DNA from 3 places in the Amycolatopsis sp. NPDC052450 genome. Region 1 is predicted to be linked to each of the others. Evidence: riboswitches for the same ligand, from Rfam matches in the RefSeq annotation. Region 1 holds a riboswitch; each other region holds the start of a gene.
The links. Region 1 has a riboswitch for S-adenosylmethionine ahead of ACIHAO_RS22865 (aminotransferase class V-fold PLP-dependent enzyme). Riboswitches for the same ligand answer to the same signal wherever they lie in the genome.
Positions count from the first base shown of each region.

Region 2: another riboswitch for S-adenosylmethionine. It lies ahead of ACIHAO_RS14800 (methionine ABC transporter ATP-binding protein); the one in region 1 lies ahead of ACIHAO_RS22865 (aminotransferase class V-fold PLP-dependent enzyme).
Region 3: another riboswitch for S-adenosylmethionine. It lies ahead of thrC (threonine synthase); the one in region 1 lies ahead of ACIHAO_RS22865 (aminotransferase class V-fold PLP-dependent enzyme).

Region 1 covers NZ_JBIUAQ010000013.1:167,564-170,830, reverse strand. The annotation lists gene ACIHAO_RS22865 (aminotransferase class V-fold PLP-dependent enzyme) at 1-1,330, opposite strand, end outside; SAM riboswitch class IV at 1,363-1,477, opposite strand; gene ACIHAO_RS22860 (M23 family metallopeptidase) at 1,640-2,323, opposite strand; gene ACIHAO_RS22855 (potassium/proton antiporter) at 2,455-3,267, opposite strand, start outside.
Region 2 covers NZ_JBIUAQ010000007.1:158,809-162,075, forward strand. The annotation lists gene ACIHAO_RS14790 (GNAT family N-acetyltransferase) at 1-266, opposite strand, end outside; gene rsmA (16S rRNA (adenine(1518)-N(6)/adenine(1519)-N(6))-dimethyltransferase RsmA) at 307-1,143, shown strand; SAM riboswitch class I at 1,391-1,481, shown strand; gene ACIHAO_RS14800 (methionine ABC transporter ATP-binding protein) at 1,692-2,702, shown strand; gene ACIHAO_RS14805 (4-(cytidine 5'-diphospho)-2-C-methyl-D-erythritol kinase) at 2,825-3,267, shown strand, end outside.
Region 3 covers NZ_JBIUAQ010000021.1:82,423-85,689, forward strand. The annotation lists gene ACIHAO_RS28950 (EamA family transporter) at 1-57, opposite strand, end outside; gene rpsT (30S ribosomal protein S20) at 416-676, shown strand; gene holA (DNA polymerase III subunit delta) at 729-1,712, opposite strand; SAM riboswitch class I at 1,848-1,980, shown strand; gene thrC (threonine synthase) at 1,993-3,258, shown strand.

The sequences.
Region 1 (3,267 bases):
TCTCCGGGACCCAACGGCCCTCGGGCTTCTCGTACTGCCAGCGGGCGCCGCGGGCGACGATCTGGCGCAGCGCCAGCACGAGCCGGTCCACGTGTTCGGTGGTGCTGCCGAGGCCGAGGCTGACCCGGACGGCCTGCTGCCCGGTCGAACCGGCGGCGGAGATCAGCCGTTTGGTGGCGATGTGCGCGCAGAACGCGCCGTCCCGCACGCCGATGCCGTACTCCGCCGAAAGGACCGCGGCGAGCCAGCCAGGGTCGAAACCGTCGACGACGAAGCTGAGCGTGCCGACCCGGTCGACCGGCGCGTCGAACAGCCGCAGTTCGGCGAATCCGGGAACGGCGGCGAGACCGCGACGCAGCCGCGCCAGCAGTTCGTCCTCGTGGGCGACGATCCCGTCCCAGTTCCCGGCCAGCGTCTGGCAGGCGACACCGAGCGCGTACACGCCGACGGTGTTGGGGGAACCGGCTTCGTGTCGCTCGGGGCCGGAATTCCAGACCACGCCGAGGTTTTCGGAGTCACGGTTGACGAGCTTCGTCGCGCCGCCGCCGGCGAGGTACGGCTGGGCGGCGCGCAGCCAGTCGGCGCGGCCGATCAGCGCGCCCGCACCGAAAGGCGCGTACAGCTTGTGGCCCGAGAGCGCGACATAGTCGACGTCCAGTTCACGCACCGAGATCTTCCGATGCGGGGCGAGCTGCGCCGCGTCGAGCGCGATCCGGGCGCCGTGCCGCCGCGCGACGGCGGCGATCTCCTTGACCGGCAACAGTTCCCCGGTCACGTTGGACGCGCCGGTGATGACGATCAGCCGCGGGCCCTGCGGGCAGTCCGCGAGCGCTTCGTCCACAGCGGACACCGCGGCGAGCCGGGTGCGAGGGGTCTGGATCCGGCGAACATTCGGACCCTTCCACGGCAGCAGCGCGGCGTGGTGGTCGGTGTCGAACACGACGACCGACGTGTGCTTCGGCAGGCTGCGCGCGAGAAGGTTGAAGGAATCGGTGGTGTTGCGGGTGAACACGACGGCGTCGGTCGACCGCGCGTCGACGAAGTCGCGCACGATCCCGCGCGTGCGCTCGTAAAGCTTGGTGGAGATCTGCGAAGCGAACCCGGCGCCGCGATGCACGCTGGCGTACCAGGGCAGGAATTCGTCGACGGCGGCCCGCACCTTGTCCAGACAGGGGGCGCTCGCCGCGTGATCGAGATTCGCGTATCCGATATCGCCGCCGGTCACCAGCGGGACCCGCAGATCGGCACACGCGACCGTCGGGATTTCGTGCGTGGCAACGGTTTCCGCGACAGCGGCGGGGGCGTTCGTGCGTTCGAGAGCGAGAGTCATCGTCATCCTCCGGGCCAGGGGACCCGACGAGGATCCCGCGCTTGCCCGTCGCACCACGCGACGAGCCAGGTCCTCACCCGGGGCACCCCACCGCGGAAGGAGGGTTGCCGGTCAGCTAGCCGGGGCTTGACGCTGACACTCGTGACCTACGGACGAAGTTAGCCGATACACCGGCGATCAAGCCACCCCTCGTCCGCATCTTGAGACGCCGCTCACGTGCTCGCGCAAGCGAGGGAGCCCGCAATTCGGCACCTGATTGCGATGGTCCGGGCCGCGAACTATCGCAATCAGGTGCCGAATTGCGGGAGGTCAGACGCGGAATCGGCCGGGAAGAGGGACGATCGCGCGGGAGGACACCTCGGTCGCGGTCCCCGTGTACTGATCGGTGCCCGCGGTGAACTGCCAGCCACCGAAGGTCTTGCCGTCGACGGTCTCGCCGTAGGCCTCCGCGACCTCGGTCGAGACCTCGTCGTAGGACATGCCGTTCCAGTTGCCCGCGCCGACGCCGAAGTCGCGCGAGTCGCCGCCCTGCGCGGCGGCCGCGGGCAGCGTCCACAGGGTGAAGTGCACGTGGGCGCCGGTGCTGCCGCCACCGCACGGCAGCGCGTTACCGGTCCGGCCGAGGGCGTCACCAGGGGCGACCTTCTGGCCGTCGGTGACCGCGATGCCTTCCAGGTGGTAGTACCCGGTCCGCCAGCCGCCGTCGTGGTCGACGGTCACCCAGTCGCCGCCGTCACAGTGCTGGATCCGGACCGTGCCCGCGAGCGGGGCGCGAACGGTCCGGTCGCCGGGGCTGAAGTCGATGGCGTTCTTCACGCCGGACGTCCCGTTGTCCGAGTGGACCCCCGCCGAGTAGACCGACTGGCCTGTTTCGAAGGGCAGCCCGAACACGGGAAAGGCGCCGGCCGCTGTCGCCGCCGGGGCGGTGAGAACCACCCCGACGAGTGCCGCAGCGACCCCCAAACCGGCGAACCGCACAGGAAGTTTCGTCACCTTGTGTACTCCTTATCCCGCGACACTCACCCATTCGATGGAGTCGATTGCCGGGAAAGTAATCCAAAAGGAGGGCGAAAGGGAAGAAGTTTCTGAGATCAACCGACGAACAGCTGGTGCCGGGCCGTGAACTACTGGCCGGATTCGCCTTTCCACCTGGCGAGGCGTCCGGCGCGGTCGACGGCCCGCAGGCGGCGCTCGGCCGCGTCACGGACTTCGACGGTGGTCACGACGAGTAACTGATCCCGTTCCTGGAGCCGGGTGTTCTTGTTGGGCGTGAAGCCGGTGCCGTCGCGGACGAGGAGGCTGATCGTCGCCCCGATGGGCAGCCGTAGTTCGGCCAGGTAGACGCCGTGCATCTTGGATCCGGCGTTGATCCTGACCTGCAGGAGTTCCGCGCCCATCTCGTCGAGTGGGGCGGAGTCGACGTCGATCTCGTGCGCTTCGGCGTGCTGGGCGAGCCCGAGCACGCGCGCGAGCGGCGTCAGCGTCGCGCCCTGGAGCAGCGTCAGCACGATGACCAGCACGAACACCGCGTCGACCAGTTCCTGCGCGCCGGGCACCCCCGACGACAGGGGGATCAGCGCGAGCACGATCGGGACCGCCCCGCGCAAGCCCGCCCAGGACAGGAACACCTGTTCTCGCCAGGGGATCTTGAACGGCAGCGCCGCGAGCACCACCGACAACGGACGGGCGAGCAACAGCACGACCGCGCCCGCGACCAGGCCCTGGACCAGGCTTTCGAGGATCCTGCTCGGCGAGGCGAACAGGCCGAGCAGCACGAACAGCCCGATCTGCGCGAGCCAGCCGAGCCCCTCGGCGAAGGACAGCGTGTCCGACCGGTGCGGCAGCTTCGAGTTCCCCAGCACCAGTGCCGCGACGTAGGTGGCGAGCAGGCCCGACGCGTGGGCGAGCTGCCCGCTCGAGTACGCCACGACGCAGAC
Region 2 (3,267 bases), on a different contig from region 1:
CAGTACCAGCTCACCCGGCCGATCAACCTGCCGTCGGTCAGGTCGCATACGGCGAGGCCGGCGCGGGGATCGGGCCGTTCGGCCTTGGTGGTCGTGAGTTCGACCGCCGTGGATGCGACAGCGGCCGCGGCCGGGGTGCCGAAGTAGGGCCCGTTGGTCTTGTGCCAAGGCCGCGCGGGATCGAGCAGGTCTTCGAGTGATGAAAGATCGGATGGCCGCCAGTCGCGCAGCCGGACTTTCTCACCTTCGAGTACGACGTCGTCCACCGGCCGATCGTCGCTTGCCGCGGCTGACTACGATCGTCGGGTGACTGAACTGCTCGGCCCTGCGGAGATCAGGGCGCTTGCGGCCGAGCTGGACGTACGTCCGACCAAGAAGCTCGGCCAGAACTTCGTGCACGATCCCAACACCGTGCGCCGCATCGTCGATCTTTCCGGGATCGGCGAAGGTGATGTCGTGCTGGAAGTCGGGCCGGGCCTCGGCTCGCTGACCCTCGGACTGCTCGCGACCGGTGCCGAGGTCGTCGCGGTCGAGATCGATCCCGTGCTGGCGAAGCGACTGCCGGACACCGTGGCCGAACGAGGCGGGGCCGAAAGACTGAAGGTCGTCGGTGCGGACGCTTTGCGGATCACGGCGGACGACCTGCCCGCGCAGCCGACCGCGCTCGTCGCGAATCTGCCGTACAACGTCGCGGTTCCCGTCGTGCTTCACCTGCTCGCCGAGCTGCCGTCGCTGACCAGCGGCCTAGTGATGGTCCAGACCGAGGTCGCGGATCGGATGGCGGCAGGGCCGGGGAGCCGTACTTACGGCGTGCCCAGCGTCAAACTGGCGTGGTACGGGAAGACACGCAAGGTCGCCGCGGTGCCCCGTGCGGTGTTCTGGCCGGTTCCGAATGTGGACTCCGCACTGGTCGCTTTCGAGCGGGGCGAAGTGGTGGCATCCGTCGACCGGGAGCGGCTGTTCGCGGTGGTCGACGCCGCCTTCTCCCAACGGCGGAAGACTTTGCGTGCCGCGTTGGCGTCATGGGCCGGTTCCGCCGAACGCGCGGGGGAGCTGCTCGAAAAGGCGGGGATCGACCCCAAGACCCGCGGGGAGCAGCTGGACGTGCACGAGTTCGCTCGGATCGCCGCCGCGGCCGTCTGACCGACCGCGGCAGATGTGACCGGCACCGCGCCGACGCGAGTTGGTCAAGGTCAGCACGAGTGCGTAAGTCCTCTTCTCGATCTGCCTGAGCACGACCCGTCTTAGCAGGCAGCGTCGCTGTCGAAGTCCACGCACCACTGTCGCTGTCTCATATTATGGACAGCGGATCCTGTATGGTGGACGCGACCAGGCGTGTGATCTGCGCCTACGCGCTTGCTTTCATCCAGTGGGATCGGTTTTACTCAGTGAACCATCCCGAGCGACTGAGAGACCTGGCTCGCCGAAGTCGCAGCAACCACCCTCCACAGGGCAGGTGCTACAGCCAGGACCGATGGAGGCTGTGCCTAATGAACAGGGTCACCCACCCGCTCCTGCTGACCAGGCGACGCGTTGTCGATGAAGGTCGCCGCACGGTAAGTGCGTGTCGACGCTCCACCGTTACTGCCTGAGTTCTTTCCCTTATCTCTGAATCCGTCCGTTCCGGACGGTTACTCGGTGACGGTCGGCGCGCTCGAAAGATGCAGCGCCCCATGTGCATGGAGCCCTTCGTGATCACTGTCGAAAACCTGTCCAAATCCTTTCCCCTCAACGGAAATCCCGTCGTCGCCCTGCGCGATGTGAGCGTGGACATCCAAGCGGGCTCGCTGTTCGGAGTCGTGGGTCCGGCCGGCTCCGGCAAGTCGACCCTCGCTCGTTGCATCGGCCTGCAGGAGCGCCCCGACCGCGGCGTCGTCCGGCTCGACGGCCTCAACACCGGAACCCTCGACGGACGTCGCCTGCGCGAGATCCGCCGCCAGGTCGGTGTCGTGAGCACCAAACCGGAATTGCTCGCCGAGCGCACCATCGCCGGCAACATCGCTTCGCCGCTCGAACAGCTCGGCCTCGACGGTCCGCAGCGTCGCAACCGGGTCGGCAACCTGCTCGACCTGGTCGGGCTCACCCCCCGGGCGGGGCAGCGGCCCGGCGACCTGACCGAAGGGCAGCTGCGCCGGGTGGCCATCGCCAAGGCCCTCGCCGCCGGGCCGTCCGTGCTCTTGGCCGACGACCCGACCGCGGGTGTGCAGCCCGAAGAGTCCGGCGCGGTTCTGACCGTGCTCGACCGGGCGCGTGCCGAGCTCGGAGTCACCGTGCTGCTCACCACTCCCGACGCCGGCGTGGTCCGCCGTGTCTGCGATGACGTCGCGGTACTGGAGGCCGGGGCGATCATCGAACGGGGAACCGTGCTCGACCTGGTCTCCGACCCGAACAGCCGGACCGCGCAGGCGCTGCTTCCCGCGATCGAGACCGGGCGGACGCAGGCCTCGAAGTACGACCGCGCGGTGGACGTCGTGCTCGTCGGCTTCGCTTCGGTCGGTGCGCTGCTGCCGGAAGCCGCCGGTCGCTTCGACGTCGAACTCGCCACCATCGGCGGCGGTCTGACCCGGATCGGTGACACGCCGGTCGGCCGGTTCCGCCTCGGTGTGCGCGGTGAGCGCGCCGACGCCGCGCTCGCCTGGATCGCCGAACGCGGCGGCCACGTGACCCACCCGGTCCGCGGACCGCAGGGCGTCGCCGCCTGATTCCTCCGCGAACGGGCCGTCCAGGACGAAAGCTGTCCGGGCGGCCCGTTTCGTGTGTGACCCGTCCCGTTCTCTTTTCTCCTGGTGACAGCACAAGTGGAGCGGCCACGTAGTCTTGACTGGTGCTCGCCGTCGTACCGCCCCCAGTGACCGTCAGGGTCCCCGCCAAGGTCAACCTGCACCTGTCGGTCGGTGACGTACGCCCGGATGGCTACCACGAGCTGGTGACCGTGTTCCAGGCGCTTTCCCTGACCGACGAGGTGACCGTCGCGGTCACTGAAGACCCAGGCGTCGAGGTCTACGGCGAAGGTGAAGGTGTCGTACCGACAGGGGCCAACAACCTCGCCTGGAAGGCGGCGCAGGCACTGGCGGCCCACGCCGGCAAGGCGGACGCCGAGTCCAAGGTCCGCGTGGTGTTGCGCAAAGGCATCCCGGTAGCGGGCGGGATGGCCGGTGGCAGCGCCGACGCGGCCGCGACCCTGGTGGGCCTCGCGTCGCTTTGGAAGCTCGACATCTCCAGAGACGAGCTGGCGGGTATCGCCGCGAAGCTCGGCAGCGATGTTCC
Region 3 (3,267 bases), on a different contig from region 1:
CCAGCCCGCGTGGATGACGGCGGCGATGACGACCAGGGACAAAGCGGTGGCGTTCACGACGGACCTTCCCGTTTTCCGCGCATGCGGAAAACACCGGTCCTCCAGGCTTTTGTCCCGTCAGATGAACGGCGGCGCTTCCGGCCCCGCCGATGGTGCCGCTCGGACCTGTCCCCTCTGCCCTGATTGTGTGTTTCCCTGAACGGGCAGGCGGCGGAACCCTAGGCACTACGATCTTCACCGTACCGCAATCACCCCTCCCAGGCGGCCGTGAGCGGCCCCGGGGCGGCTGTTAAGCTTGCCTTTCACCGTCGTGTGGCATTCCGTCATGGAGGAAACCCGCGCCGCTCTCACGAGCATGCAGGGCCAGTCACAGCGCGGCGGCGAAACCACCGAGAGATTCAAGAGGAGCGCCCCCGTGGCCAACATCAAGTCGCAGATCAAGCGCATCACCACCAACGAGAAGGCGCGTCAGCGCAACCAGGCGATCCGGTCCTCGGTGAAGACCGCGATCCGCAAGTTCCGCGAGGCCGCCGACGCCGGCGACAAGGCCAAGGCCCTGGAGCTGCAAAGGGACGCCGCCAAGAAGCTGGACAAGGCTGTGACCAAGGGCGTTCTCCACGCCAACCAGGCCGCCAACAAGAAGTCCGCGCTCGCGAAGCGCGCGAACTCTCTCTGATCGGCTTTCGAAGGGCCCCGGCGACTCGCGTCGCTGGGGCCCTTCGCCATGTTCAGCGGCTTGTGCCGTGGGCGTCGACGACCTCGAGCACGGCGCGTTCCAACGCGTACTCCGGGTTGGCCGCGACCCCCTTGACCTCGGCGTTGAGCCGGGCGACCACCCGCATCGCGGTGGCGAGACCGTCCTGACCCCAGCCGCGGGCCTGCCCCTGCGCCTTGCGTACCTTCCACGGCGGCATCCCCAGTTCGCCCGCCATCTGGTTCGGATTCCCGCGACCGGCGCCGGACACCCGCGCGATCGTCCGGACCGCGTCGGCAAGAGCGTCGGCGACCAGCACGTGCGGCACGCCCAGTTGCATCGCCCAGCGCAGCGACTCGAGCGCCGCGGCCTTGTCACCGGCGACGGCCTTTTCGGCGACGGCGAATCCGTTCACGTCCGCGCGGCCCCGGTGGTAGCGGCGGACCGCCTGCTCGTCGACCGTTCCGCCCGCGTCCGCGACGAGCTGGGTCGCGGCCGACGACAACTCACGCAGATCCGAGCCGACCGCGTCGATCAGCGCGAGCACGGCCGCCCCGTCGATCTTCCCGCCGACCCGGCGGACCTCGTTGCGGACAAAGGATTCCCGCTCAGCGGCCTTGGTCAGCTTCGGGCATTCGACGACCTCCGCCCCCGCCTTCTTCAAGGCGGCGGGGAGCGCCTTCGCGGCCTTGCTCCGACCGCCTCCGCTGTGCACCACGACGAGCACGATGCCGTCGGCGGGCGCCTTGACGTAGGCCATCACCCCGTCGGCGAGCTCCTGTGAAATGTCCTGTGCCGATTCGAGGACGATCACCCTGCCTTCGGCGAACAGCGAAGGGCTGACCATCTCCGCTAGCGCCGGGACTGTGAGGTCCGACACCCGGATCCGGGTGAGATCCGCCGTCGGATCGGCGGCTTTGGCCGCGTCCGAAGCGCCGCGGACCGCGCGTTCGATCAGCAGCTCTTCCTCACCGAGAACCAGGACCAGCGGCGATGGGGCGGAAGCTTGCGTCGTCACGGTGACGATCCTGCCACTCGTCCTCTCGTGTGCTTTGTCCGGTGATGTGTTCCGGGCACGGTGGCCCCACCTGAGGCTCATGTCGTACGGTGTTGGCGAGGCGACGCGATGACACGCGTGCCGACAATCGAATACCGCTCATCCAGAGGGGCAGAGGGAACGGCCCGACGAAGCCCCGGCAACCGGCGTCAGCCTGTCATTCCGCGATCGCGGGATAGCTGACGAACACGGTGCCAATTCCGGCCCGCCACGGCGGGGCAGATGAGGAAAGGACCTCGCGATGACCGCAACCCTCGGCACGACCTCCACCACCAAGACCCCGGATCTCGGACCGGCCGTCGAACTGGTGTCGAAGGAAGAGGGACACCGGCAGCCGCTCGCCCCCGAATTCGTTTCCGCCGAGGACTTCTCGCCGCTCGAAGTCGCCTACGACTTCGGCCGCGTGCGCCGCGAGGACATCGAGGCCGGGCCGAAGAACATCTGGCGCTACAAGAAACTCCTTCCCGTTCCGTCGAACGTCGAAGAGATCCCCAACACCGAACCCGGCGCCACCCGGCTCATCCAGGCCGACAGGCTCGCGAAAGCCTTGGGTGTCAAGAAGGTCTGGGTCAAGGACGACACCGGCAACCCCACGCACTCGTTCAAGGACCGTGTGGTCGCCGTCGCGCTGGCCGCCGCCCGCGAATTCGGCTTCGACGTACTCGCCTGTCCGTCGACCGGCAACCTGGCCAACGCCGTCGCCGCCGCCGCGGCCCGCGCCGGCTGGCGGTCGGTCGTGCTGATCCCGAAAACCCTCGAGCGCGCGAAGATCCTCACCACCGCCGTGTACGACGGCGACCTGATCGCGGTCGACGGCAACTACGACGACGTGAACCGGCTCGCCACCCAGCTCGCCGCCGAGCAGGAGAGCTGGGCGTTCGTCAACGTGAACGTCCGGCCCTACTACTCCGAAGGCTCCAAGACGCTGGCGTTCGAGGTCGCCGAACAGCTCGGCTGGCGGCTGCCCTCCCAGATCGTGGTGCCGATCGCCTCCGGTTCCCAGCTCACCAAGGTGGACAAGGGTTTCCGCGAGTTCGGGCAGCTCGGCCTCGTCGACGAGACGCCGTACAAGGTGTTCGGCGCGCAGGCCACCGGCTGCTCCCCTGTCTCGGCGGCCTTCCGCGCGGGCCACGACGTCGTCCAGCCGGTCAAGCCGGACACGATCGCCCGGTCGCTGGCGATCGGTAACCCGGCCGACGGCCCCTACGTCCTCGATGTGGTCAACCGCACCGGCGGCGCGATCGAAGACGTCACCGACGAAGAGGTCGTCGAGGGCATCCGGCTGCTCGCCCGCACCGAGGGCGTCTTCACCGAGACCGCCGGCGGGGTCACCGTCGCGACGGCCAAGAAGCTCATCGAGACCGGCAAGCTCAACCCGGACGAGGAGATCGTCCTGCTGATCACCGGTGACGGCCTCAAGACCCTCGACGCCGTCGAGGGCAAGATCGGTCCGAAGGCCACCGTCGGCGCCTCGGCCGACGCGGTCCGCGAAGCGCTCGGCATCTGAGTTCCCCGC